3 regions of the Pseudomonas sp. AP3_22 TE3818 genome follow, and region 1 is predicted to be linked to each of the others. Evidence: predicted binding sites of a transcription regulator. Region 1 holds the regulator's gene; each other region holds the start of a gene.

Region 1 (9,600 bases):
TAATTGTCAGGCTCGGCGTCGGCGATGCCTTCAAGACCCAGCAAGCCTTCCTTGCGGGCGGTCAGACTCCAGTTCACCACCCGATCGATGCCACCGGCCAGGTCGACGCGAGGCGGGAACAGGATCCAGGCGAGGATCTGCATGGCGCGCTTGAAGGCACTCATCGGTGATTGCAGCAGCGCCGCGCCGATGGTGCCGCCGAGCACGATCAACGCTGCCGGGCCGTTGGCCAGGGCGCCCAGGTGACCGCCTTCAAGGTAGTTGCCGCCGATGATGGCGACAAAGGCCATGATGATGCCGATCAGGCTTAGAACATCCATCAGAGACAGGCCTCGACCAGATGCTTGCCAATGTCGTCGAGGCTGTACACCGCGTCGGCGAGTTCAGCTTTGACGATGGCCATCGGCATGCCGTAGATCACGCAACTGGCTTCGTCCTGTGCCCAGATAGAACTGCCGCCCTGCTTGAGCAGGCGCGCGCCTTCACGGCCATCGGCGCCCATGCCGGTGAGGACGACCGCCAGAACTTTGTCACCGTAGGACTTGGCTGCCGAACCGAAGGTGATGTCCACACACGGCTTGTAATTGAGGCGCTCGTCACCCGGGAGGATTTTCACCGCGCCGCGACCGTCGATCATCATCTGCTTGCCACCCGGCGCCAGCAGCGCCAGGCCCGGACGCAGGATGTCGCCATCCTCGGCTTCCTTGACGCGGATGCGGCAGAGCTTGTCCAGGCGCTCGGCGAAGGCCTTGGTGAAGGCGGCCGGCATGTGTTGAACCAGCACGATCGGGGCCGGGAAGTTGGCCGGCAACTGGGTCAAGACCCGTTGCAGGGCGACCGGGCCGCCGGTGGACGTACCAATGGCCACCAGTTTGTAGTTTTTGCGTTTTGGCGCGGGCGACGACGTAGCGGGTGCATGCGTACGCACCGGGATCGGTGCCGGTGCCGGACGCGCGGGTGCGCTGCTGGTAAAACTGCCCACGCTGGAAGGCGCAGGCGTCGGTGCTGGCGTAGCGACAGGCGCCGGAGCGCTGTAGTGACTGACACGACGATTACTGCGCGAGATGCTGAGAATCTTCTCGCACAGCAACTGTTTGACCTTCTCGGGGTTGCGCGAGATGTCTTCGAAATTCTTCGGCAGGAAGTCCACCGCACCGGCATCCAGCGCATCGAGGGTGACCCGGGCGCCTTCATGGGTCAGCGAGGAGAACATCAGGACCGGGGTCGGGCAGCGTTGCATGATGTGCCGCACGGCCGTGATGCCGTCCATCATCGGCATCTCGTAATCCATGGTGATCACGTCGGGCTTGAGGGCCAGCGCCTGATCGATCGCCTCTTTGCCGTTGGTCGCCGTGCCGACGACCTGGATATTCGAATCCGCTGAAAGAATTTCCGAGACGCGGCGGCGGAAAAACCCCGAATCGTCCACCACCAGGACTTTGACTGCCATAAACACTCCATTAGATGGAGCGAGGCCAGGCGCCCCGCTCCACCAGAATCAAATACGCCGTGTGGCGTAACGCTTGAGCATGCTCGGAACATCGAGAATCAGCGCGATGCGGCCGTCACCGGTGATGGTGGCGCCGGACATGCCCGGCGTTCCCTGGAGCATTTTGCCCAATGGCTTGATGACCACTTCTTCCTGGCCCACCAGTTGATCGACGACAAAGCCGATCCGCTGCGTGCCCACCGAAAGGATCACCACATGGCCCTCGCGCTGCTCTTCGTGAGCGGCGGAGCTGACCAGCCAGCGTTTGAGGTAGAACAATGGCAGTGCCTTGTCCCGCACGATCACCACTTCCTGGCCGTCCACGACGTTGGTGGTCGACAGGTCGAGGTGGAAGATCTCGTTGACGTTCACCAGCGGGAACGCGAACGCCTGGTTGCCGAGCATGACCATCAGCGTCGGCATGATCGCCAGGGTCAGCGGCACCTTGATGACGATCTTCGAACCCTGGCCCTTGGCCGAGTAGATGTTGATCGAACCGTTGAGCTGGGAAATCTTGGTTTTCACCACGTCCATGCCCACGCCGCGACCCGACACGTCGGAGATCTCGGTCTTGGTCGAGAAACCCGGGGCGAAGATCAGGTTGTAGCACTCGGTGTCGCTCAGTCGATCGGCCGCGTCCTTGTCCATCACGCCGCGTTTGACCGCGATGGAACGCAGGACATTCGGGTCCATGCCTTTACCGTCATCGGAGATCGACAGCAGGATGTGATCTCCTTCCTGTTCGGCCGCCAGGATCACCTTGCCGCCACGGGCCTTGCCCGAGGCTTCGCGCTCCTCCGGCGACTCGATGCCGTGGTCGACCGCGTTGCGCACCAAGTGGACCAGCGGGTCGGCCAGAGCCTCGACGAGGTTCTTGTCGAGGTCGGTTTCTTCGCCGACGAGTTCCAGGTTGATCTCTTTCTTGAGCTGGCGAGCCAGGTCGCGAACCAGGCGCGGAAAGCGCCCGAAGACTTTCTTGATCGGTTGCATCCGGGTCTTCATGACCGCGGTTTGCAGGTCGGCGGTGACCACGTCGAGGTTCGACACGGCCTTGGACATGGCTTCGTCGCCACTGTTGAGACCCAGGCGGACCAGGCGGTTACGCACCAGCACCAGCTCGCCGACCATGTTCATGATCTCGTCCAGACGCGCGGTATCGACGCGTACGGTGGTCTCGGCTTCGCTCGTCGGTTTTTCTGCCGGTGGCGCGGCCGGGGCGCGGGCAGCAGCCGGTGCGGCGGCTGCCGGAGCTTCGGCTTTTGGCTCGGGAGCCTTGGCCACAGGTTTGGGCGCCACAGCCTTGGCTGCCGGTGCCGCAACCGCAGCGTTCGAACCGTTGGCCGCTGTCGCGGTGCCAACTTCGCTGAACTTGCCCTTGCCGTGCAATTCGTCGAGCAGCGCTTCGAACTCGTGATCGGAAATCAGATCGCTGCCAGCCGCCGCCGCGCTTGGGGCCGCGGGTGCAGGCACCGACGCAATGGCCGACTCCAGGGCCTCGACAGCAAAGTTGCCCTTGCCATGCAACTGGTCGAGCAGTGCTTCAAATTCGTCGTCAGTAATATCGGAACTGTCGCCCGGCGCTTTCGGTGCTTCTGGCGCAGCCGGAGCCTGCGCAATCGCATCGACGGCAAACTGGCCTTTACCGTGCAACTGATCGAGCAACGACTCGAACTCGGCATCGGTGATTTCGTCGCTGGCAGCCGCATCGCTGGCAGGTGTGTCTCTTGCAGGTGCGTGGGCAACCGCCGGCGCCTCGGCCTGTGCCTTGACAGCATTGAGCGAGTCCAGCAATTGCTCGAATTCGTTATCGGTAATATCGCCTGAATCGGCTTCGGCCACCGGCGCTTCAACCACGGCGGCAACAGGCGCAGCAACCCCTTCGTCAGCCGATTGCGGCTCGGCCAGACGGGCCAGCGCCGCCAGCAGCTCAGGTGTCGCTGCCGTGATCGGGCTGCGCTCGCGGACTTCGCTGAACATGCTGTTCACCGCGTCCAGCGCTTCGAGAACCACGTCCATCAGTTCCGAATCGACGCGACGCTCACCCTTGCGCAGGATGTCGAACACGTTCTCGGCAATGTGGCAGCACTCCACCAACTCGTTGAGCTGGAGGAAGCCGGCGCCCCCTTTTACAGTGTGAAAACCGCGAAAAATTGCATTGAGCAAATCCGCATCGTCCGGACGGCTTTCCAGCTCGACCAGTTGCTCGGACAGTTGCTCTAGAATCTCGCCGGCCTCAACCAGGAAATCCTGAAGGATCTCTTCATCGGCGCCGAAGCTCATCAGGGGGGGTGCTCCTAAAGGTCTAAAAACCCAAAAAACCTAAAATCCTAGGCTGGATAGCAAATCGTCCACATCGTCCTGACCGGACACAACGTCTTCTCTTTTATCGGCATGAATCTGCGGACCTTCACCCTGAGAGAGATGTTTTTGTGGATCTTTTTCAGCAAGCATTGCTTCACGGTCATGTTCGATGCCCGCAAAGCGGTCCACCTGACTGGCCATCAGCACGAGCTTGAGCAGGTTGCTTTCAACTTCGGTGACCAGTTGGGTCACACGCTTGATCACTTGCCCCGTGAGGTCCTGGTAATCCTGGGCGAGCAGGATGTCGTTGAGGTTGCCCGACACCGCGCGATTGTCCGTGCCGCTGCGCACCAGGAAGCCGTCGACCCGCCGGGCCAGTTCACGAAACTCTTCAGCGCCGACTTCGCGACGCATGAAGCGCCCCCAGTCCGTGCTCAAGGCCTGGGCTTCATCCGCCAGGCTATTGACCAGCGGCGTGGCACTCTCCACCAGGTCCATGGTGCGGTTGGCCGCGGCCTCGGTCAGCTTGACCACATAACCCAGACGCTCAGTGGCGTCGGTGATCTGCGACACTTCTTCGGCTTGCGGCATGTGCGGGTCAATCTGGAAATTGACGATCGCGCTATGCAGTTCGCGAGTGAGCTTTCCCACTTCCTGATACAGGCCGCGGTCACGGGTCTGGTTGAGCTCATGGATCAATTGCACCGCGTCGCCGAACTTGCCTTTTTCAAGGCTCTCGACCAATTCGACGGCGTGTTTTTTCAGGGTCGACTCAAAATCGCCCAATGAAGTTTCGTTATTGCCCATAGCTCCCCCGTGGCGCAGTCATCAACCGATGCGTTCGAAAATCTTCTCGATTTTTTCTTTCAACGCCTGGGCCGTGAAGGGTTTGACCACATAGCCGTTAACGCCGGCCTGGGCCGCTTCGATGATCTGCTCACGCTTGGCTTCAGCGGTCACCATCAGCACCGGCAGGTGCTTGAGCTTTTCATCGGCACGCACGTGGCGCAGCAGATCGATACCGGTCATGCCCGGCATGTTCCAGTCCGTTACCAGAAAGTCGATGCTTCCGCTGTTGAGCACCGGAATGGCGGTAGTGCCATCGTCGGCCTCGACGGTGTTGGTGAACCCAAGGTCACGCAGCAGGTTCTTGATGATCCGCCGCATCGTTGAGAAGTCATCAACGATGAGGATTTTCATGTTCTTGTCCAATTCGACCTCCAAGCAGTCTTAAACGCGCCCAGCACCTGGACGCGCCATTTCAATCAATCCGGCAAAGCACTCAATGACTGTCTGGAGCACAACAGATCGGGACCGGCGCAGTTCAATTCCACACCAGCCTCTTTCGCAGTGCCCCCACACTGCCTTCAGCGCGCTCGCCACTCCCCCAAACGCCCCCGCAAGCGGGCCGCGCACTGGCTGTGTAACTGGCTGACCCGCGATTCGCTGACCCCCAGGACCTCACCGATTTCCTTGAGGTTCAACTCTTCGTCGTAGTACAGCGCCAACACCAGTCGCTCACGCTCCGGCAAATTGGCAATCGCATCCGCCAGCGCCGCCTGGAAGCGTTCATCTTCCAGATCGCGTGACGGCTCGGTATGAGCACTCGCGCCATCCTCGTGCAGCCCTTCGTGTTCGCCGTCCTGCAACAGATCGTCGAAACTGAATAACCGGCTGCCCAGGGTGTCGTTCAAAATTCCGTAGTAATCGTCGAGACTCAATTGGAGTTCGGCCGCAACTTCGTGATCTTTAGCGTCACGGCCGGTTTTCGCTTCAATCGAGCGAATGGCGTCGCTGACCATGCGCGTATTGCGGTGAACCGAACGTGGCGCCCAGTCCCCCTTGCGCACTTCATCGAGCATGGCGCCGCGGATTCGAATGCCCGCGTACGTCTCGAAACTGGCGCCTTTGCTGGCGTCATATTTGGTCGATACCTCAAGCAGGCCGATCATCCCGGCCTGGATCAGGTCTTCGACCTGGACACTGGCCGGCAAACGCGCCAGCAAGTGGTAAGCAATGCGTTTAACCAGCGGCGCGTAACGCTCGATCAGTTCGTACTGCGCATCACGAGCCGATTTTTTGTAGAGGTTGTAACCGCTGGCTGTCATAGCACAGGTCCTGCTGTTTGCTGCACGAGGCGCTCGACGAAAAACTCCAGGTGCCCGCGCGGGTTGGCAGGCAGCGGCCAGGTATCGACCTTCTGCGCAATGGCCTTGAACGCCAGCGAGCACTTGGAACGCGGGAAGGCCTCGTAGACGGCGCGCTGCTTCTGCACAGCCTTGCGCACGCTTTCGTCGTAGGGCACCGCGCCGACGTATTGTAGGGCGACGTCGAGGAAGCGATCCGTGACCTTGGTCAACTTGGCGAACAGGTTGCGCCCTTCCTGCGGGCTCTGGGCCATGTTGGCCAGGACGCGGAAGCGGTTCATGCCGTAGTCGCGATTGAGCAACTTGATCAAGGCGTAGGCATCGGTAATCGAGGTCGGCTCATCGCACACCACCAGCAGCACTTCCTGGGCTGCACGAACGAAGCTGACGACCGACTCACCAATGCCCGCAGCGGTGTCGATCACCAATACGTCGAGGTTGTCGCCGATATCACTGAAGGCCTGGATCAGGCCTGCGTGTTGCGCAGGACTCAGATGCACCATGCTCTGTGTGCCGGATGCGGCCGGAACGATACGGATGCCGCCTGGCCCCTGCAGCAGTACATCGCGCAGTTCGCAGCGGCCCTCGATCACGTCGGCCAGGGTACGTTTGGGTGTCAGCCCCAGCAGAACGTCGACGTTCGCCAGTCCCAGGTCGGCGTCCAGCAGCATGACGCGCCGGCCAAGCTCAGCCAAAGCCAGGGACAAGTTCACTGACACGTTAGTTTTCCCGACGCCACCTTTGCCGCCGGTCACCGCGATCACCTGTACGGGATGCATGCTGCCCATGTTATTTCTTTACCTTGTCTTGCATAGACGGAGGCCACATTACTGGCTGCGCGTTCACAAACGGAACAATGCATGGCAGACCATCGATGTAGGTACAAAAACGATTCATTATTACCTTAGCCGACCTGCTTGGTCGGGCTGTGGTAGATGTCAGCGAACATGTCAGCCATGGCTTCTTCGCTGGGTTCTTCCTGCATTTGCACGCTGACGGCGCGACTGACCAACTGATGACGGCGCGGCAGATGGAGATCATCCGGAATCCGCGGGCCATCGGTCAGGTACGCCACTGGCAGCTCATGACTGATGGCCAGGCTCAACACCTCGCCCAGGCTTGCCGTTTCATCCAGTTTAGTCAGGATGCAGCCGGCGAGCCCGCAACGCTTGTAACTGTGATAAGCGGCGGTTAGAACCTGTTTCTGGCTGGTGGTTGCCAGGACCAGATAATTTTTTGAGCGGATGCCACGACCGGCCAGGCTTTCGAGCTGCATGCGCAGGGCCGGGTCGCTGGCCTGCAGGCCGGCGGTATCGATCAGCACCACGCGCTTGCGCAGCAATGGATCCAGCGCCTGCACCAGGGACTGGCCCGGATCGACGTGGGTCACCGGCACATTGAGAATGCGCCCCAGGGTCTTGAGTTGTTCCTGGGCGCCGATGCGGAAGCTGTCCATGCTCACCAGCGCAATGTTCTGCGCGCCGTACTTGAGCACGTAACGGGCAGCCAGCTTGGCCAGGGTCGTGGTCTTGCCCATGCCGGCAGGGCCGACCATGGCGATGACTCCGCCCTCTTCCAGCGGCTCGACGTCCGGGGTAACGATCATGCGCGCCAGGTGCGCCAGCAACATACGCCAGGCCTGACGAGGCTCCTGGATTTCGGTTATCAGTGCCAGCAGGTCGCGCGACAGCGGGCCGGACAGGCCAATGCGTTGCAGGCGACGCCAGAGGTTGGCCTGGTCCGGACGGCTGCCTTGCAGCTGGTTCCAGGCCAGGGACCCGAGTTGTACTTCCATGAGTTCGCGCAGGCTATTGAGCTCGAAGCGCATCGAGTCGAACGCACGCGGGTCCACGCCACTGGACGCAGGCTCAGCAACCGGTGCGGGGCGACGGGGTTCGGCGTAGGTCGGTTCGATCAGCGGCTCGGCGGCGGTCAACGGCAGGCCGGCGAACAACTGGCGGTTGGTCGCATTGTCGCTCTCGCCATCGCTGCGCAGGCTCAATTCGGCCTGGGCGGTGACGATCCGCGACTGAGTCTTGCGCAGCTCGTCTTCGAGCTCCATGTTCGGAACACGCGGCGCCAGCGCCGACAACTTGTAATCCAGCGCAGCCGTCAGCTCGACGCCCCCGGCAATCCGGCGGTTGCCGATAATGGCTGCATCAGCGCCCAGCTCATCGCGAACCAGCTTCATGGCCTGACGCATATCGGCGGCGAAAAAACGCTTAACTTGCATAAACCACTACCTCAGCCGTTGGGCCCTACTGTCGCAACGATGGTCACTTGCTTGTTGTCAGGGATTTCCTGGTAAGCCAACACGTGCAAACCCGGGACTGCGAGCCGGCCGAATCGCGAGAGCATCGCGCGAACCGGACCGGCCACCAGCAGAATCACCGGCTGACCCTGCATCTCCTGACGCTGCGCCGCGTCGATCAACGAGCGTTGCAGCTTCTCAGCCATGCTTGGCTCCAGCAGAACGCCCTCTTCCGAGCCTTGTCCTGCCTTTTGCAGACTATTGAGCAATATCTGTTCCAACCTTGGCTCCAGCGTGATGACTGGCAGCTCCGACTCAGTCCCTACAATGCTTTGGACGATTGCACGGGAGACGCCAACCCGCACAGCAGCCACCAGTGCGGCGGTATCTTGACTCTTGGCGGCATTGTTGGCGATGGCCTCGGCAATGCTGCGGATATCGCGAACAGGCACTTGCTCGGCCAACAGCGCTTGCAGCACCTTGAGCAGCTGCGACAGCGAAACCACGCCCGGCACCAGCTCTTCCGCCAGTTTCGGCGAGCTTTTGGCCAGCAATTGCATGAGTTGCTGCACTTCTTCGTGACCGATCAGTTCACTGGAGTGCTTGTAGAGTATCTGGTTCAAGTGGGTGGCCACCACTGTGCTGGCATCCACCACCGTGTAACCGAGGGACTGCGCCTGGGCACGCTGGCTGATTTCGATCCAGACCGCCTCCAGGCCGAAAGCCGGATCTTTGGCGGTAATGCCGTTGAGCGTACCGTAGACCTGCCCCGGGTTGATCGCCAGCTCGCGATCCGGGTAAATTTCCGCCTCCGCCAGAATCACCCCCATCAGGGTCAGGCGATAGGCACTCGGCGCCAGGTCGAGGTTGTCGCGGATATGCACGGTCGGCATCAGGAAGCCCAGATCCTGGGACAGCTTCTTGCGCACCCCCTTGATCCGCGCCAGCAGCTGGCCGCCCTGGTTGCGGTCCACCAGCGGAATCAGGCGATAGCCCACTTCCAGGCCGATCATGTCGATGGGCGTCACGTCATCCCAGCCAAGCTCCTTGGTTTCCTGGGCGCGGGCCGGCGACGGCAGCAGTTCCTGCTGGCGCTTGACCTCTTGCAGGGCCTGAACCTTGGCGACGTTCTGCTTTTTCCAGAACAGGTAAGCGCCACCGGCCGCCAGGGCCGCCATGGTCAGGAACGAGAAGTGCGGCATGCCGGGCACCAGGCCCATGACCGCCATCAAGCCTGCCGCCACCGCCAGTGCCTTGGGCGAGGCGAACATCTGGCGATTGATCTGTTTGCCCATGTCTTCCGAGCCGGACGCACGGGTCACCATGATGGCCGCTGCTGTCGATAACAACAGTGATGGCAATTGCGCCACCAAACCGTCACCGATGGTCAACAGTGCGTACACCTTGCCGGC
Region 2 (9,600 bases), 3.6 Mb from region 1:
AATTCGAAACGAACCTGGTCGTTGCCCTTGCCGGTGGCGCCATGGGAAATGGCGTCGGCGCCGGTTTCGTTGGCGATTTCGATCAGGCGCTTGGCGATCAGCGGACGAGCGATGGAAGTACCCAGCAGGTACTCGCCTTCATAAACGGTGTTGGCGCGGAACATCGGGAAAACGAAATCGCGCACGAACTCTTCGCGCAAGTCGTCGATATAGATCTCTTTGACGCCCATGGCCTGAGCCTTGGCGCGTGCAGGTTCGACCTCTTCGCCCTGACCCAGGTCAGCGGTGAAGGTCACCACTTCACAGTTATAAGTATCCTGCAGCCACTTGAGGATCACCGAAGTGTCCAGGCCGCCGGAATACGCCAGAACGACCTTGTTTACGTCCGCCATGCCATCACTCCACGGGGTTCTACGGAAAGCCGTGAAGTCTACCGCTCATGCAGGATAATTTACAGAGGCGCGACAGCTTATGACGACCAAGCGACAGAATCTGTCGAGAGCGCGACGATGACCAAAGAGTCAGGAAGTTGCCGAATTGGCCGCTTTCGTCGCTTGCGGGGCGACTTGTTCCGCGGGCGCTCCCCGCTCCAGGCGTACCGCTACCCGACGGTTCTTCGCACGGTTGGCGTTGTTGGTATTGGGCGCCAGCGGATAACGTTCGCCATGGAAACGCAGGGTGATTTGCGACTCCTGGATGCCGTTGACCTTGAAGAACTCCATCACTGCCAGGGCCCGGCGCCGCGACAGGTCGCGATTGGTCAGGCGGTTGCCGCTGTTGTCGGAGTGACCGTCAAGCTCGATGTGATTGACCGTCGGATCAGCCTTCATGTACTCCAGCATGACCTGCAGCTTGGCTTTCGCGGCACTGTCGAGCTCGATTCCGCCGCCAGGGAAGCCGATTTGGGATTGTTTCACCTGCTCGAAGTTCTGCGGCAACAGTTTGGCCACGCAGCCTTGATAATCGGCAAACGCCTGGGTGAACCTGACCGGCAGCAAGCGCACTTCCGACACCCGGCCATCCCCCGAGGAATGGCGAACCACCGGGCTGCGACCGTCCATCAGTCCGCTGATCAGGCGTCCGGCCTGCAGCTGTGAACTGTTGAACAACACGTTGCCGCTGCCGATTCTCACCGTGCCCAGGTTGATATCGTCACGCCCCGGTTGCCACGGTGCGGCAGCGGCCAGCAAGGTCGCCGAACCTCCGCCCATCATCGGGTTATAGGCTTTCAGACGAAACGTTGCCTGCTCACCGGCCTTGCGCACGAACTCACCCGAACCGAAGTCGGTAATCGGCTGCGCCAGGCGGCATTCGAATTTGTCGCCTTCGACCGTCCACTCAATGCTCTCCAGGCGGGTCTGAAAAGTGAGCGCCATCGCGGGAAGGCTGGCAAACACACTGAGCAAGGCTAAATAACGCTGGCGCACGGGAGGCTCCACTGGCTTCTACAACAAAAAGACCGACACACACATGTTTACGGCATACCTGTTGGATATCGGAAGCTGGCGGCAAAACTTGATAGCGAGTGCCTGCAAGAGTCTTTTCCGGTAGCATTCCCTTGAGTTTGACCCGCCTGGAATCCCCTCATGTCCGACCGCCTGACCCTGCTGCGTCCCGACGACTGGCACATTCATCTTCGCGATGGTGCCGTGTTGACCAATACCGTCGCGGATGTCGCGCGCACCTTTGGCCGCGCCATCATCATGCCCAACCTGGTTCCACCGGTGCGCAACGCGGCCGAAGCCGACGGCTATCGCCAGCGGATTCTCGCTGCCCGCCCGGCCGGCAGCCCGTTCGAACCGCTGATGGTCCTGTACCTGACCGACCGCACCCAGCCTGAAGAAATCCGCGAGGCCAAGGCCAGCGGATTCGTGCACGCCGCCAAGCTGTACCCGGCCGGCGCGACCACCAACTCGGACTCTGGTGTTACCAGCATCGACAAGATTTTTCCTGCACTCGAGGCCATGGCCGAAGTCGGGATGCCGTTGCTGATCCACGGTGAAGTCACCCGTGGCGATGTCGACGTGTTCGACCGCGAAAAAATCTTCATCGACGAGCACATGCGTCGTGTGGTCGAGCGTTTCCCGACGCTCAAGGTGGTGTTCGAACACATCACCACCGCTGACGCCGTGCAGTTCGTCAACTCGGCTTCGGCCAACGTGGGCGCAACCATCACCGCGCATCACCTGCTGTACAACCGCAACCACATGCTGGTGGGCGGGATTCGGCCGCATTTCTACTGCCTGCCGATCCTCAAGCGCAATACGCACCAGGAAGCCCTGCTCGACGCCGCCACCAGCGGCAGCGAAAAATTCTTCCTCGGCACCGACTCGGCCCCCCACGCCCAGCACGCCAAGGAAGCCGCTTGTGGTTGCGCCGGCTGCTACACCGCTTATGCGGCGATCGAGATGTACGCCGAAGCGTTCGAACAGCGCAATGCGCTGGACAAGCTCGAAGCCTTCGCCAGCCTCAACGGCCCGCGTTTCTATGGCCTGCCGGCCAACACCGATCGCATCACCCTGGTCCGCGAAGAATGGACCGCCCCTGCCAGCCTGCCGTTTGGCGAGCTGACCGTTATCCCGCTGCGCGCCGGTGAAAAACTGCGCTGGCGCCTGCTGGAGGAACACGCGTGAGTGAAGACCATTTCGACGACGAACTGGAAGGCAATGGCGGCGGTGGCGGTTCCCGTCATCCAATGGCTGCCAGGTTTCGTGGTTACCTGCCGGTTGTCGTCGACGTAGAAACCGGTGGCTTCAACTCGGCCACCGATGCCCTGCTGGAAATCGCCGCGACCACCATCGCCATGGATGAAAAGGGTTTTGTCTACCCGGATCACACCTACTTTTTCCGGGTCGAGCCATTCGAAGGCGCGAACATCGAAGCGGCGGCCCTGGAATTCACCGGGATCAAGCTCGATCACCCGCTGCGCATGGCCGTGAGTGAAGAGTCTGCTCTGAACGATATCTTCCGCGGCGTGCGCAAGGCCCTCAAGGCCAACGGTTGCAAACGGGCGATCCTGGTCGGGCATAACAGCAGCTTCGACCTTGGCTTCCTGAACGCGGCGGTTGCGCGCCTGGACATGAAGCGCAATCCGTTCCATCCGTTCTCCAGTTTCGATACCGCGACGCTCGCTGGCCTGGCCTACGGCCAGACCGTGCTGGCCAAGGCGTGTCAGGCAGCGGACATCGACTTCGACGGTCGTGAGGCCCACTCGGCGCGCTATGACACCGAGAAGACGGCAGAGCTGTTCTGCGGCATCGTCAATCGCTGGAAACAGATGGGTGGCTGGGAAGATTTCAACGATTGATGGCTTTGTGTAGGAGCGAGCCTGCTCGCGATGGTCGTTAACGATAACGCGGGGAACCTGACACCCAGCGGTGTTCTTGAGGTCATCGCGAGCAAGCTCGCTCCTACACAGTCCCGGCGTTATTCCGCGCATAAAAAAACCGGCCTCGATGGCCGGTTTTTTTTACCTGCAGCGTGCGCCTTACAGAGCGGCAGCGTGCTCGGTCAGGTATGCCGCAACGCCTTCTGGCGAAGCGTTCATGCCTTTGTCGCCTTTCTTCCAGTTGGCAGGGCAGACTTCGCCGTGCTCTTCGTGGAATTGCAGAGCATCGACCAGACGCAGCAGCTCTTCCATGTTACGGCCCAGCGGCAGGTCGTTGATGATCTGCGAACGGACAACGCCTTTGTCGTCGATCAGGAACGCGCCACGGAACGCCACGCCGTCAGCGGACTGAACGTCGTAGGCTTTCATGATTTCCTGCTTGATGTCGGCAGCCATGGTGTAGCGAACTTCGCCGATGCCGCCGTTGTTGACCGGGGTGTTGCGCCAGGCGTTGTGGGTGAAGTGCGAGTCGATCGATACAGCGACCACTTCAACGTTGCGTGCCTTGAACTCGGACATGCGGTTGTCCAGAGCGATCAGCTCGGACGGGCAAACGAAGGTGAAGTCCAGCGGGTAGAAGAACACCAGGCCGTATTTGCCTTTGATCGCCGAAGACAGGGTGAAGCTGTCTACGATCTCGCCATTGCCGAGTACGGCCGGTACGGTGAAGTCAGGGGCTTGTTTGCCTACGAGTACGCTCATTGGATATCTCCTGGTGTAATAGCGTGAGAAACAGGGTTCGCATCAGCCTGCCACCCGGAGGCGACAGCCCTGTGACACGAACCCCGGTCGCAAAAGACCGGTCATCATACACCGCGTATTTGAGCTGGCTTAGCTGTTTTTTCCCGGTACGATGAAATCCCCGACGGTTTTGTATCACCGGTTTGCCGTATAGACCGTTCGTCAGCCACCCTCGCTTATGACGAAAAGTACCCTGAAACCACTTTGACAATCATTCTCGTTAACATTAAGATCCATCGCAATTGAGTCACAATCAGCGACGGTCCTTCCTTATGTATGTCTGCCTCTGCACTGGCGTCACCGACGGTCAAATCCGCGATGCGATCTATGAAGGATGCTGCAGCTACAAGGAAGTCCGTGCGGCTACCGGTGTGGCCAGCCAATGCGGAAAATGTGCCTGTCTTGCCAAGGAAGTGGTCCGCGAGACCCTGACCAAACTGCAAACGGCCCAGGCTGCAATTCCCTATCCAGCAGAATTTACAGCGGCTTAACTATCGAATTTCAAAGAACCGGACATATGTCCGGTTTTTTTATGTCTCAAAATCAACTAGTTATGATCTAGACGCGGAACACAAACATTCTTATTCCGATTAATTTTCATTTAAGTTTCAATAACTTAGGTTTGACACTATTAAATACGCGGCTCAAACTCTCTGCTCTATTGACAGCTAATAAAGGGCAGGACCCCATCATGAAAGGCGACGTTACAGTCATCCAGCATCTCAACAAGATCCTTGCCAATGAGCTGGTCGCGATCAATCAATACTTCCTGCATGCGCGCATGTACGAAGATTGGGGCCTGAACAAGCTCGGCAAGCACGAGTACCACGAATCCATCGACGAAATGAAGCACGCAGACAAGCTGATCAAGCGGATCCTGTTCCTTGAAGGCCTGCCGAACGTCCAGGACCTGGGCAAGCTGCACATCGGCGAGCACACCAAGGAAATGCTGGAGTGTGACCTGCGTATTGAGAAAACCGGCCATGCCGACCTGAAAGTGGCTATCGCGCATTGCGAAAAAGTTGGCGACTTCGGCAGCCGTGAGCTGCTTGAAGATATCCTCGAATCCGAAGAAGAACATATCGACTGGCTGGAAACCCAGCTGGGCCTGATCGACAAGATCGGTCTCGAAAACTACCTGCAATCGCAGATGGGCGAAGACGAGTAGGAGCTGCAGATGCTGCGATCTTTTGATTTTCCAGGATCAAAAGATCGCAGCCGGCGGCAGCTCCTACAGACGCAATGAAAAGCCCCGCCCTCTTTCGAGTGGCGGGGCTTTTTAATACCTGTTGTCTCTGTAGGAGCGAGCTTGCTCCGGGCGGCGTTCCGACGATGGTGGTCAGCGATAACGCGGGAAATCTGGTTCCCCGCGGCGTTCTTTAGTCCATCGCGAGCGAGCTCGCTCCTACAGAAAGCGAATCAGGCTTCGGTCTTTGGAGCAGCGGCCTTGGCGGCGGCGTCCTTGATCAGGCTCTGCAGCGAACCGTCAGCGGCCATTTCAGTCATGATGTCGCTACCGCCGACCAGCTCACCGGCAACCCACAGTTGCGGGAAGGTTGGCCAGTTGGCGTATTTTGGCAGGTTGGCGCGGATTTCCGGGTTCTGCAGGATGTCCACGTACGCAAACTTTTCACCACACGCCATCACGGCCTGTGCAGCTTTCGCGGAGAAGCCGCACTGCGGGGCATTTGGCGAGCCTTTCATGTAAAGCAGAATGGTGTTGTTGGCAATCTGCTCTTTAATCGTTTCGATGATATCCATGGAGCACCTCGGCTGAACTTTCCGACTCATGGGTCGGCACGGTGGCGCATTGTAACGGAAAGCCGAGCGCCCTGCTCGGTCTCTCCGTCAGACAGATTCAAGCCGCCGCCACGGTCACTGGCACGCCGTTGAGCGCGGCATTTCCCGACAGTTCGTCAAGCTGGCAGTCGTCGGTCAGATCATTGGCGCTGGAGCCCGGCTGGCTGCTGGCAATCGACATTTGCACGCCCGGCCGCGCGTGCCCCCAGCCGTGCGGCAGGCTGACCACGCCTTTCATCATATCAAGACTGCCCAGCACTTCGACCTCGATCACACCCACCCGCGAACTGACCCGAACACGCTGTCCGTCACTGAGCCCGCGACTGACCAGATCGTCCGGATGCATCAGCAACTGGTGACGTGGCTTGCCCTTCACCAACCGATGATAGTTATGCATCCATGAGTTGTTGCTGCGTACATGCCGGCGGCCAATCATCAACAACTCGTCGGCGGCCGGCGCCTTCAAGGCGGCGAAGCGCGCCAGGTCAGCGAGAATCGCCGCCGGCGCGGCCTGGATGCGTTGATTGGCAGTCTTCAGGCGCGGTGCAAGGTTAGGCTTGAGCGCGCCAAGATCGACACCATGGGGATGATCGAACAAAGTCGCCAGCGACAGCTTGTGCTCTGAAGTGTCCCCGTACATCCCCATGCGCAGGCCGCGATCGATCATTTGCGCCGGGGCGATGGTCGGCTTCAACTCTTTGCCGGTCCTGGCGGCAAATGCCTTGGCCAGCCCGACGAAGATCTCCCAGTCGTGCAGTGCACCTTTGGGTTTGGCGAGGATTGCGCGGTTGAAACGGCTGACGTTGCGCACCGCAAACAGGTTGAACGTCGTGTCGTAATGGTCGTTCTCCAGCGCCGACGTGGACGGCAGGATCAGGTCGGCGTAACGCGTTGTTTCATTGATGTACAAGTCGATACTGACCATGAACTCCAGCCCGTCCAGCGCCTGCTCGAGTTTTCGGCCATTGGGCGTGGACAGCACCGGATTGCCCGCCACGGTGATCAGCGCCCGGACTTGCCCTTCCCCTTCGGTGAGCATCTCTTCGGCCAGCGCAGAGACCGGCAGCTCTCCGGCGTATTCCGGACGCCCGGAAACCCGGCTCTGCCACAGATTGAAATGTCCGCCCGAAGTCGTCGCCACCAGATCCACCGCCGGCTCGGTGCACAAGGCACCTCCCACGCGGTCGAGGTTGCCGGTGACCAGATTGATCAACTGCACCGCCCAGTGACAAAGTGTTCCGAAGGCTTGGGTCGAGACGCCCATGCGGCCATAACAGACAGCCGAGGGCGCCGCGGCGAAGTCCCGCGCCAATTGGCGGATCTGTTCGGCCGGCACCGCGCACAACGGACTCATGGCCTCGGCGGTGAACGGCGCGACGGCCTTGCGCACGTCCTCCAGACCGTCTATGGGCAGATGGCTGTCGCGGGTCAAATCTTCAGCGAACAAGGTGTTGAGCAGGCCGAACAACAATGCCGCATCGCCGCCAGGGCGCACGAACAGATGCTGATCGGCAATCGCCGCCGTTTCACTACGGCGCGGATCGACCACCACCACTTTGCCACCTCGAGCCTGTATCGCCTTCAAACGTTTTTCCACATCCGGCACGGTCATGATGCTGCCGTTTGAAGCCAGTGGGTTGCCGCCCAGGATCAGCATGAAATCGGTGTGATCGATGTCCGGGATTGGCAGCAGCAAACCGTGGCCGTACATCAAATGACTGGTCAGGTGATGGGGCAATTGATCGACCGAGGTGGCAGAAAACCGGTTGCGGGTTTTCAGCAGGCCGAGGAAGTAATTGCTGTGGGTCATCAGCCCATAATTGTGCACGCTGGGGTTGCCTTGATAGACCGCCACGGCATTTTGTCCGTGATGCTCCTGAATGGCGGCAAGGCGTTCGGCGACCAGATTGAATGCCGCGTCCCACTCGATGGGCTGCCATTCATTGCCCACCCGCTGCATCGGCTGATGCAGGCGATCCGGATCGTTCTGGATGTCTTGCAACGCAACGGCCTTGGGACAGATGTGCCCACGGCTGAATGTATCCTGGGGGTCGCCCTTGATCGATGTGATCTGGACGTTACCGCCTTCGACCTCGGTGGTTTCGATGGTCAGGCCACAGATGGCTTCGCACAAATGGCACGCACGATGATGGAGAGTCTTGGTCATGGCCAGTCTCTGTCTTGTTATGGGCGGGGCAACATTGGCCGCGGAAGCAAAACTATGGCGCCAGACCCGCCACCGCGCCAGCGATGTTCGTCTTGTGAATCGATGGTTATCAGGCCAGCCGATGGATATCGGAGTTCAATTCGAAGACGGCCTGGGGGGTGCCTGTAACTGGATTCCCGCAGGGTTTCAATCTGCTCGTGGGGTACACAAATGCCGGTCAGCTCACCAATCAGGCACCCGTGTTCGTCGAGCCCGGTGCCGGCTGGCGACACGCTGCTCAAGACCTGGAACGGCAAGTCAGAAACCGACTGTCAGCGCACCATTGCCGCCTCGCCTGATTGCCAAGCCCCGAGAGGCCGGTGTACAAATGAGACGCTGCTGTCAGGAAACAGGCTTCAAAAGCGCTACCTCGGTGAACCCGTAGCACCTCTGAAACTCCCTAAAAACTGTAGCCCTATTGGTAAGACGCGACATTTAATTATAAGATCGCGCCTTCCCCTATTTCGTCGCCCCGTGCGGCTTACGCCGCAGGTCTCGCCCGTTGTTCCGTCAAACAAGGCTTTGAGCATCTGCGGTTTGTAGCAAAAAGGTAGTCAATGATGAGCGCAAGGCACTTTCTCTCCCTGATGGATTGCACGCCCGAAGAGCTGGTCAGCGTGATCCGTCGAGGCGTTGAGCTCAAGGACCTGCGTAACCGCGGCGTACTGTTCGAGCCTCTGAAAAACCGCGTCCTGGGGATGATTTTCGAGAAATCCTCGACCCGCACCCGGATCTCCTTCGAGGCCGGCATGATCCAGCTCGGCGGCCAGGCGATCTTCCTGTCGCCACGTGATACCCAACTGGGCCGTGGCGAGCCGATCGGCGACTGTGCCATCGTCATGTCGAGCATGCTCGACGCGGTGATGATCCGTACCTTTGCCCACAGCAACCTGACCGAGTTCGCCGCCAACTCCCGCGTACCGGTGATCAACGGCCTGTCCGATGACCTGCACCCGTGCCAGTTGCTGGCCGACATGCAGACCTTCCTCGAACACCGCGGCTCGATCCAGGGCAAGACCGTGGCCTGGATCGGCGATGGCAACAACATGTGCAACAGCTATATAGAAGCGGCGATCCAGTTCGACTTCCAGTTGCGCGTTGCCTGCCCGGAAGGCTACGAGCCCAACCCAGTGTTCCTGGCCAAGGCCGGCGATCGCGTCTCCATCGTTCGCGACCCGAAAGATGCCGTGCGCGGCGCACACCTGGTGAGCACCGACGTCTGGACCTCCATGGGTCAGGAAGAGGAAACCGCCAAGCGCCTGCAACTGTTCGCACCGTTCCAGGTCAACCGCGCCCTGCTCGACCTGGCCGCTGACGACGTGCTGTTCATGCACTGCCTGCCGGCGCACCGTGGCGAGGAAATCAGCGTCGACCTGCTCGACGACAAACGCTCGGTGGCCTGGGATCAAGCCGAAAACCGTCTGCATGCGCAAAAAGCCCTGCTCGAGTTCCTCGTCGAACCGGC
Region 3 (9,600 bases), 3.3 Mb from region 1:
TGGCGAACAGGCGCTGAAAATGTGTTCGCAGAAGGCCTACGATTTCATCCTGCAGGACTTTCACCTGGGCGACGGCAAGAAGAACGGCCAGCAGGTGCTCGAAGACCTGATGGAAGAAAAGTTGATCAGCCATGAAGCGGTGTTCGTGATGGTCACCGCCGAAACCAGCCAGGCCATGGTGCTCAGTGCATTGGAGCATGAGCCCGATGCCTACCTGACCAAGCCGTTCAACCGTTCCAGCCTGGCCCAGCGCCTGGAGCGCCTGGAGCAGCGCAAGACCTTGCTCAAGCCGATCCTGCAGGCCCTCGACCGGGGCAAGCCGATGGAAGTGCTCAACGCCTGCATCGCTCTGTGCAAGCAAGACATCCGTTACTCGCCGTTGTGCCTGCGCTATCGCGCCGATGCCTTGCGCGATCTCAATCAGAACGAAGCGTTGGAGCGGCTGTACGACGGCATCATCGCCGACCGTCCTTTGCCTTGGGCGTTTGCCGGGTTGGGCAAGTTGCTGTTCAAGCGCGGTCAGGTCGGGCAGGCCAAAGGTATCTACGAAAAAGCCCTGAAAGTGTTCCCGATGATGCCGTCGTTGTATGACGGCATGGCTGACGTGCTGGTCGCCGAAGGGGACACCAAGGGGGCGCAGCGCGTTCTCGAAGAAGCGATTCGCCTGTCGCCGCTGGCGGTGCGCCGGCAAGCGATGCTGGGCAAGCTGGCAATGACCAACGAGGACTTCGATACCGCCTCCAAAGCCTATCGTCAGGCGGTAGCGCAAGGTGCGCAGTCACGTTTCAAGGACCCTGAAAGTAACCTCGGCCTGGCTCACGCCTTGATCAGCAAGGGCAGCGACAGGGGGCTGGATACCCGCACCCGGCTGGAAATCAACACCACGCTGAGCGCAGTGGCCAAGGACAACCCAAGCGACCCTGGCCTGCAAATTCGTGCGCGCTTGATGAAGGCCACCAGTCTGCTGATCAACGATGCGGAAACGGCCGACAAGCTCACCGAGCAGGCACTGTTGCGTCTCGATGGCATGGAGCAATTCATGAGCGCGGAAGCGGCGTTGCTGGTGGCCAAGCAACTGAAAATGCTCGGGCAGTCCGAGGCCGGCACCGCGATGCTGAAAAACTGCGTGGAAATCTACGGCGACGATCCGGCGGTGATGAAGGACATCGCCAAGCAGACCGACGACCCGAGCATCCTCAATGCCGGCAACGCCGCCGCTGAACTCAACCGTCAGGGCGTGCGCGTCTACAAGACCGGCAACTTGGTAGAGGCCCGGCAGGTCTTTCGCAAAGCCTTGGCCATGCAACCGAAGAACATCAGTATCGCCCTGAACATGGCGCAGTCGTTGTTGCACGGCACCGATACCAGCGTTGCTTCGGCGGAGCTGGAGGAATGTCGGACCTGCCTGAAAATGGTCGGCCTGATGCCCGACACCGACGCGCGTTTTCCACGTTACCAAAAGCTCAAAAGCAAGGCGTTTGGCCAATGAACGAACACGAACAGGCACTGGACTTCTCCACGGTGATCGCCTCCACCGTGCACGACATGAAGAACTCGCTGGCCATGCTGATGCAGGCCCACAGCCAGTGGCTGGCGCGATTGCCGGAATCGGCGCAGCAGACGCCGGAGCAGGGCGTGATCGACTTCGAGTTCGCCCACCTCAACGGCATGCTGGTGCAGTTGCTGGGGCTGTATAAGCTCGGCGTCAACCAGATGCCGTTGCAACCGGCCTACCATGAGCTGGACGACTTCATCGAAGCGCAACTGGCGTGTCATCAAGAGGTGTTCGCCAGCCGCGGCATCATGGCCACCTATGAAGTGGACCCGCTGAGCCCGCTGGGTTTCTTTGACCGCGAGTTGATCGCGTCGGTATTGGCCAACTGCATCAACAACGCCATTCGTTTTGCACGGCATGCCGTTCTGATCAGTGTCAGTGACGAAGCCGGGCAACTGGTGTTGACCATCAATGACGATGGCGAGGGCTATCCGGCGCCGATGATCGAGCGTCAGGCCGATTACGCCCAGGGCATCAATCAAAGCACCGGCAGCACCGGCCTGGGTCTGTACTTTGCCGGACGAATTGCCGCGCTGCATCAACGCAACGGCGTGGGCGGGCACACCGAAATCAGCAATGGCGGTCCGTTGGGCGGTGGGGTGTTTCGTCTTTACCTGCCCTGACAGGCCGCATATTTATCGACGCTGCTTGAAATTCCGAACACGCGGAGCCTATTTTGTACGGTCGCCGTTCGCGGCCCGCACAATAACAAGGATAGCGTCATGACGACCGTTGGCCTGAGTTCACTCGCGCAGCGATTGACGGGCATTGATGAAGTTGAATGTGTCACGCCGGATTTGAATGGCGTTCCACGGGGCAAAGTGATGACCTCCGAGGGTTTTCTCGACGGTCGACGGTTGCAGCTGGCGCGGGGTGTGCTGCTGCAATGCATCATGGGCGGATACCCGCCGGCGCGGTTTTACGGCAGCGATGATGGCGACCTGGCGCTGATTCCGGACCCTGCACAAATCCACCGCTTGCCCTGGAGCAACCCGCCGCGTGCTTTCGCCATTTGCGACGCGAACGAACTGGGCACTACCACCAGTTCCAACCTGTCGACCCGTGGCCAGCTGAAGGCGGTGATTGCCCGTTACGCGGCCCGCGGCCTGGCGCCCGTGGTGGCGACCGAGCTTGAGTTCTTCGTTTTTGCGCCTAACACCGACCCGACTCAGCCGTTCCAGCCACCGGTGGGCCAGGACGGTCGCCGCGAGGACGGTCATTCGGCGTTCAGCGTCAGTTCCAACAACGGCTTGCGGCCGTTCTTCAACGAAGTCTACGCGTGCATGGCGGCGCTGGGATTGCCTCGCGATACCTTCATGCACGAGATGGGCGTCAGTCAGTTCGAGATCAACCTGCTGCATGGCGATCCATTGCTGCTGGCCGACCAGACGTTCCTGTTCAAGCACCTGCTCAAGGAAGTGGCTCTCAAGCATGGCCTGAGCGTAGTCTGCATGGCCAAGCCGTTGGCGCATACACCGGGCAGTTCGATGCATATTCACCAGAGCGTGGTCGAGATCGATTCGGGGCGTAACGTGTTCAGTGACGAGGCGGGGCAGGAGACGGCCACCTTCCGTCATTTCATTGCCGGTCAGCAAGTGTGCATGGCCGACTTCACCGCGTTGTTTGCGCCGAACGTGAACTCCTATCAGCGCTTGTGCCATCCTTACGCCTCACCGAACAATGCCTGCTGGTCCCACGACAACCGGGCGGCCGGCCTGCGCATCCCGGCCAGTTTGCCGGTGGCCCGTCGGGTCGAGAACCGCTTGCCCGGGGCCGATGCCAACCCGTATCTGGCGATTGCCGCAAGCCTGGCGGCAGGGTTGCATGGCATCGAGAACGCATTGGAGCCGAGCGCCCCGATCCAGGGTGAATTCGAAGTGCCGGACAATCTTTCGTTGCCGTGTACCTTGCATGCGGCACTTGAGCGTCTCAAACGTAGCCAGTTGGCCAAGGAACTGTTCGGCACGGAATTCATCGAAGGCTACATCGCTTCGAAGAGCCTGGAGCTGACCAGTTTCCATGATGAAATTACGCCCTGGGAACGACGTGTTTTAGCCGCCCAGGCCTGACGATCTGTCGACATCCGGCTATCGTTTAGCGATAGCCGATTCTCACTGCAAGGAGCCGCTCGGAACGCCGATGCGCCAAATCTGGAAATCCTTTCGAGCACTGTATTTCGCCTCGCTGATGATGTTGATCGGCTCGGGCCTGTTGAGCACTTACCTGGGCCTGCGCCTGGCGGCCGACCATGTCGACAGCCTGTGGGTCGGTGCGTTGATGGCCGCCAACTATTTCGGCCTGGTGCTGGGGGGCAAGATCGGTCACCGCTTGATTGCCCGGGTCGGGCATATCCGGGCCTACTCGGCCTGTGCCGGGATCGTCGGCGCGGCGGTGCTCGGCCATGGCCTGGTCGATTGGTTGCCGGCCTGGCTGTTCCTGCGGGTCATAGTGGGTCTGGGCATGATGTGCCAGTACATGGTGATCGAGAGCTGGCTCAATGAGCAGGCCGATGCCAATCAGCGCGGCATGGTGTTCAGCGGTTACATGATCGCTTCGTACCTGGGCCTGGTGCTGGGGCAGCTGATTCTGGTCATGCACCCGGCGCTGGGACTGGAACTGCTGATGCTGGTCGCCCTGTGTTTTGCCCTGTGCCTGGTGCCTGTGGCCCTGACCCGGCGGATTCACCCTGCACCCTTGCATCCTGCACCGATGGAGCCACGGTTCTTTATCAAGCGTGTCCCACAATCATTGAGTACGGTGCTCGGAGCGGGCCTGATTGTCGGTTCCTTCTACGGTCTGGCGCCGCTGTATGCCTCACAGCAAGGGTTGTCCACGGAGCAGGTCGGTCTGTTCATGGGGTGCTGCATTTTTGCCGGTCTGCTGGTGCAGTGGCCGTTGGGCTGGCTGTCCGACCGCTACGACCGGGCCGTGCTGATCCGCAGTTTCGCGTTCAGCCTGGCGCTGGCAGCACTGCCGCTGGCAATCATGCCGCAGGTGCCGCTGGAGGTCTTGTTCATCGCCGGGTTCCTCTGCTCGCTGGTGCAGTTCTGCCTGTATCCGTTGGCGGTGGCGTTCTCCAATGACCACGTCGAAGGCGATCGCCGGGTGTCCCTGACGGCAATGTTGCTGGTGACCTATGGCGTGGGTGCGAGTATCGGACCGCTGGTGGCAGGTGTGCTGATGAAGCTGTTTGGCAGCCAGATGCTCTATGCGTTCTTCAGTTTCTTTGCGTTGGTGCTGGTGTGGCGAATTCGCCCGAAAGCGGTGACCAACCTGCATCAGGTCGACGACGCACCGCTGCATCACGTGGCCATGCCGGACAATATGACGAGTTCGCCACTGGTGGCCTGCCTCGACCCGCGTGTGGATGAGCAGGTGGTGCAGGAGCAGATGCACACTCCGGTGAGTACCGGGCCAGAGCCCGAGCCTGAGTTAGAACCTGAAGCTGTCAGCGAAACTGAAACCGATCAACCGCCTCAAGACCCTGATACCGGGCGGGACCCTAACTTCAGCGAGGCCAGGCCTTAAGGCCGGGGCACAAAAAAAACGGGCAGTCACCGCAAGGGACTGCCCGTTTTTTGTGGAGGCTCCATCAGATGTCGTCTTTGTCGAAGCGGCGCGCTTCACGCTGCAACTGGTAGACGAAACGTTCGACCTGACGCTGCACCAGTCCGCTCATGTTGTGGAAGCGAACGCCGGCGAAGGTGGTGGAGATCTTTTCTTCGAAGTGCAGATAACGCAACTCGACCGGAGCCGTCATCTTGCCAAAGGGCAGGTCGGCGCTGAAGCGGTCGTACACCTGACCCAGTTGCAGGCTGCCTGTGATGTCGCCGTCGAAACGCAGTTTGCAGCCGGTAGCGGAAATATCCAGCAGCTTGCCGCTGATGGGGGCCTTGAGCTTTTCGCCGTCGAGATTGACGTTGACCAGTTGTGCCAGCTTCAATGCCGCGCGGAACGCATTGCGGCGCTGGTGGTACACCACTTCATCGGGCAGGGCGCCGCGATAGCAGCGGCTGCCACCGGATTCGTCGATGTTCAATTGGCCGTTGCTTTCCCAGGCAATGCGCACACCTTCGTGGAAGCCTTCGACCCTGAAGGGTTCGCCCGCCATCAGGTAGCGCTCGCCATCGCGAGGGATCATTTCGTCCAGGGCGATCATGTTGCTGTCACGGTCCAGGTCCACCAGATAGCTCTGGAAGCGCTGGCTGCGCTCGTGGAATGTGATGATCAGCGGGTCATGGCTTTCGAGCAGCTGGCGCAGATTGCTGGAGATTTCCAAGGGCGTGGAGAGCACCTTGGGTGGCTGCGGAGCATCATCCACGGATAAGGCATTGGACACGGTTAATCAATCTCCAGACAAAATTTGACTACGACTGGCCAGCATTCTGCCAGCATCTTTCGCGTCTTGGATAGAGCGGCACATCAAGCGGCCTAAGCCTGACTGAGGGGGCGCGGCTTAGCAAGCTTGGAGAATGTTCCACTGGCATCGTAGAGCGCCGGGGTTTCACCACCGTTGAGAATTCTCAGCTGGGTGGCCGTAGCGGCCTGCTGAGTGAGGATTGATTGACCGTTGCTGGCATTGCTGGCCTGGCACTGGACCAGGAGATCGCTCAAAACGTCACTTTGCGCCAGCAACTGGTCGCCGATGCTCGACTGGCTGGCCAGTTGCTCCAGCCCGCCGCGGTTGGTCGGCAGGTTGAGGCTGGCGAGAATTTCACTGCGCTTGCGGCCATGCTGTTCGAGCAAGACGACCAATGCCTGTTTCTGCGCCAGGATGCCCTCGAGCAATGGCATGTCACGGCCATGCAGGGCGAGGGATTCGGTCTGCAGCAATTCCAGCAGGTGTTGCGCTGGAGCAAAGTCGTCGGTGATCAGTTGCAGTAGCTGAGTGTCGTGCATGGCTGGCCTTGGGTTTTAAGCGTCCAAAAGCCTGGCGCCGGCGGTGGCCTAGCGCTGGGCTTCGAAGTTGAGCAGTTTGCTGGCTACACGGTTGCTGTCGACTTTATAGCTGCCATCGGCAATCGCTGCTTTCAACTCGGCCACGCGGGCTTTGTCGACGGCAGGCTGATCGCGCAGCGTGTCAGTGACCTTCTGCAACTGTTGAGCCTCATTGCTGATATGTACCGATTCCCCGCTGTTGACGGTACCGGCCTGTTCGGCCGCGGATTCCAGCGGCGCGGTTTTGCCGGCTTCGGCGCTTTCCTTGCTGGCGCTGGTACGTGTACTGCCCGTAAGGGACGAGGAGCTGTTCAAACGGCTGAAATCGATGACCATGATAAAAAAAACCTCTGGGAATTTGGACGCTTGCCATGGTTTCGGCCATTCCCTGGAAAACTTTAGGCTCATTTATCAATGAACCTCGCGCGCGTCAGCGCTTGCCCTGCATGGAGCACAGTCTAGGGAACCGCCGCGGCGAGCGCCACATTCCGATGAACAGAGCGCCTTACATGGACACTTCCACCTGCCCCGGCGCCATGACCTGCGCCTTGATGACTCGTTGGGAGTTGAGGTTTTTCACCCGGATCTGTTCGCTCAGGCTGCCGTTCGACAGCGCTTCGCCGGGCATGCGCACGCTGAGCGTACCGCTGCGGGCGGTAATCACCACCTGATCGCCCTTGCGGATCACCTCGGCCTGTTCGATATGCACCAGGGTAATCACCTGGTCGGTGACCATTGGTCGGGTCAATCGCTGCCCGATCGCCTGGTCGAGGGACGTCAGGTAGCCCTGGCTGATCAGACTGATATCGCGCTCTCGCAGCACCACATCCCCAGGCTCGACAATGGCGGCGCGACGCAGTGGCCGGGCGGTGGTCACTACCTCGCGAAACAGGCGGACTTGAGCGGGTACGAAGACAGTCCAGGGGGCGGCGCCCTCGCAGCGGACCTTGACCGTGACCCGTCCCAGCGGCTTGGGACTCTCGAGCGTTGCTGTCAACTCCTTGTCGCACATGGGCATGTGCATGCGCGGGTCGAGCGGGTTGACCTGGATCTCGTAGCGACCTTCCGTTTGACTGGTTGCCAGATAGTCTTCTACGGTGAATTCAAGAAAGCCCTGAGTGACGCCGATAAGCATGTCAGGCAAGGTAACCGCGTCAGCAAGGGCAGGGCTGCCAGCGTTGAACAGGCAAACAGCCGCCAGCACGCCGAGCAATTTGCGATAGGGTGTGGTCAGGCGTCGGAAAAATGTCGGTTCTGTGTTCATAACGATTAAAAAAGCAAGCGCCGTGCCGTTTAGTGATGAAGGCGCGTCGCAACAACACTTGGCGTTGGTGTAGGAGTCTGGGCATGGCTGGTGTAATGGATTCGGTAAACCAGCGCACGCAACTGGTGGGGCAGAATCGCCTTGAGCTGTTGTTGTTCCGTCTCGACGGTCAGCAGCTGTACGGGATCAACGTATTCAAGGTTCGGGAGGTGCTGCAATGCCCCCAATTGACGCTGATGCCCAAGTCCAGTCCTGTCGTGTGCGGCGTGGCGAACATCCGGGGGGCGACCATTCCGATCCTTGATCTGGCGATGGCGACCGGCTCCGGTGCGTTGAAGGACAAGAACAATCCGTTCGTGATCATCACGGAGTACAACACCAAGACCCAGGGTTTCCTGGTGCGCTCGGTGGAGCGCATCGTCAACATGAACTGGGAGGAGATCCATCCGCCACCCAAGGGCACCGGGCGCGATCACTACCTGACGGCGGTGACGCGGGTCGACAATCAGTTGGTCGAAATCATCGATGTCGAGAAGGTACTCGCGGAAGTGGCACCGACGCCGGAAGCGATTTCCGTCGGCGTGGTGGATGTCGAAACCCAGCACAAGGCGCTTTCGTTGCGCGTGCTGACGGTCGACGACTCCTCGGTGGCGCGCAAGCAGGTCACGCGTTGCCTGCAAACGGTCGGCGTCGAAGTGGTGGCGTTGAACGATGGTCGGCAAGCGCTGGATTACCTGCGCAAACTGGTCGACGAGGGCAAGAAGCCGGAAGAAGAGTTCCTGATGATGATCTCCGACATCGAGATGCCGGAGATGGACGGGTACACCCTGACGGCGGAAATCCGCAACGACCCGCGCATGCAAAAGCTTCATATCATCCTGCATACTTCGTTGTCGGGGGTATTCAATCAGGCGATGGTCAAGAAGGTCGGTGCCGATGACTTCCTGGCCAAGTTCCGTCCTGATGACCTGGCATCCCGGGTAGTCGACCGGATCAAAGCAGCAGATATCAGCTAGGGGCCTGCGCCCCTGGCAGTCAACACGATTTAAGAGGCGGCATCATTGTCTACGGGTAATTTGGATTTCGAACAGTTCCGGGTATTCCTGGAAAAAGCCTGTGGCATTTTGCTCGGTGAAAACAAGCAATACCTGGTCTCCAGCCGTCTCAACAAACTGATGGAACAGCAAGGCATCAAGTCTTTGGGGGAGCTGGTTCAGCGCATGCAGACCCAGCCGCGCAGCGGTTTGCGTGAACAGGTGGTGGATGCCATGACCACCAACGAAACCCTGTGGTTTCGTGACACCTACCCGTTTGAAGTCTTGAAGAACAAGGTCCTGCCCGAAGCGATCAAGGCCAGCCCCGGCCAGCGCCTGCGTATCTGGTCGGCAGCGTGCTCGTCGGGCCAGGAACCGTATTCGCTGTCGATGTCCATCGACGAGTTCGAACGGGTCAACATGGGTCAGTTGAGGATGGGCGTACAGATCGTTGCCACCGACCTGTCCGGCACCATGCTGAACAACTGCAAGACCGGCGAGTACGACAGCCTGGCCATCGGCCGCGGTCTGTCGCCCGAGCGTCTGCAGCGTTATTTCGACCCGAAAGGGCCGGGACGCTGGGCGATCAAGGCGCCGATCAAGAGCCGGGTGGAGTTCCGTTCGTTCAACCTGCTGGACAGTTACGCGAGCCTCGGCAAGTTCGACATCGTGTTCTGCCGCAACGTGCTGATCTACTTCTCCGCCGAGGTGAAGAAGGACATCCTGTTGCGCATCCACAGCACGTTGAAGCCGGGGGGGTACCTGTTCCTCGGTGCTTCCGAAGCGTTGAACGGTTTGCCGGATCATTA

The links. Region 1 encodes FliA, which starts transcription of late flagellar genes. Its sites were predicted from a motif close to CTAAAGTTTNNNNNNNNNNNGCCGNTAA; they were not measured.
Region 2: the regulator FliA is predicted to act here: its motif matches at 1,493-1,520, upstream of AB7M25_RS06090 (flagellar protein MotY).
Region 3: the regulator FliA is predicted to act here: its motif matches at 6,868-6,895, upstream of flgM (flagellar biosynthesis anti-sigma factor FlgM).

Annotation. Positions count from the first base shown of each region.
Region 1 covers NZ_JBRJHL010000001.1:4,871,880-4,881,479, forward strand. The annotation lists gene AB7M25_RS22230 (flagellar motor protein) at 1-320, opposite strand, end outside; gene AB7M25_RS22235 (protein-glutamate methylesterase/protein-glutamine glutaminase) at 320-1,450, opposite strand; gene AB7M25_RS22240 (chemotaxis protein CheA) at 1,499-3,769, opposite strand; gene AB7M25_RS22245 (protein phosphatase CheZ) at 3,809-4,597, opposite strand; gene AB7M25_RS22250 (chemotaxis response regulator CheY) at 4,619-4,990, opposite strand; gene fliA (RNA polymerase sigma factor FliA) at 5,158-5,898, opposite strand; gene fleN (flagellar synthesis regulator FleN) at 5,895-6,725, opposite strand; gene flhF (flagellar biosynthesis protein FlhF) at 6,842-8,170, opposite strand; gene flhA (flagellar biosynthesis protein FlhA) at 8,182-9,600, opposite strand, start outside.
Region 2 covers NZ_JBRJHL010000001.1:1,273,762-1,283,361, reverse strand. The annotation lists gene AB7M25_RS06095 (argininosuccinate synthase) at 1-392, opposite strand, end outside; gene AB7M25_RS06090 (flagellar protein MotY) at 522-1,427, opposite strand; gene pyrC (dihydroorotase) at 1,587-2,633, shown strand; gene rnt (ribonuclease T) at 2,630-3,307, shown strand; gene AB7M25_RS06075 (peroxiredoxin) at 3,488-4,090, opposite strand; gene AB7M25_RS06070 (bacterioferritin-associated ferredoxin) at 4,402-4,620, shown strand; gene bfr (bacterioferritin) at 4,821-5,297, shown strand; gene grxD (Grx4 family monothiol glutaredoxin) at 5,549-5,890, opposite strand; gene AB7M25_RS06055 (molybdopterin oxidoreductase family protein) at 5,988-8,096, opposite strand; gene argF (ornithine carbamoyltransferase) at 8,696-9,600, shown strand, end outside.
Region 3 covers NZ_JBRJHL010000001.1:1,598,674-1,608,273, forward strand. The annotation lists gene AB7M25_RS07455 (response regulator) at 1-1,489, shown strand, start outside; gene AB7M25_RS07460 (sensor histidine kinase) at 1,486-2,178, shown strand; gene AB7M25_RS07465 (glutamine synthetase family protein) at 2,380-3,624, shown strand; gene AB7M25_RS07470 (MFS transporter) at 3,695-5,083, shown strand; gene AB7M25_RS07475 (flagellar brake protein) at 5,148-5,894, opposite strand; gene AB7M25_RS07480 (flagella synthesis protein FlgN) at 5,987-6,454, opposite strand; gene flgM (flagellar biosynthesis anti-sigma factor FlgM) at 6,503-6,829, opposite strand; gene flgA (flagellar basal body P-ring formation chaperone FlgA) at 6,999-7,757, opposite strand; gene AB7M25_RS07495 (chemotaxis protein CheV) at 7,841-8,773, shown strand; gene cheR (protein-glutamate O-methyltransferase CheR) at 8,819-9,600, shown strand, end outside.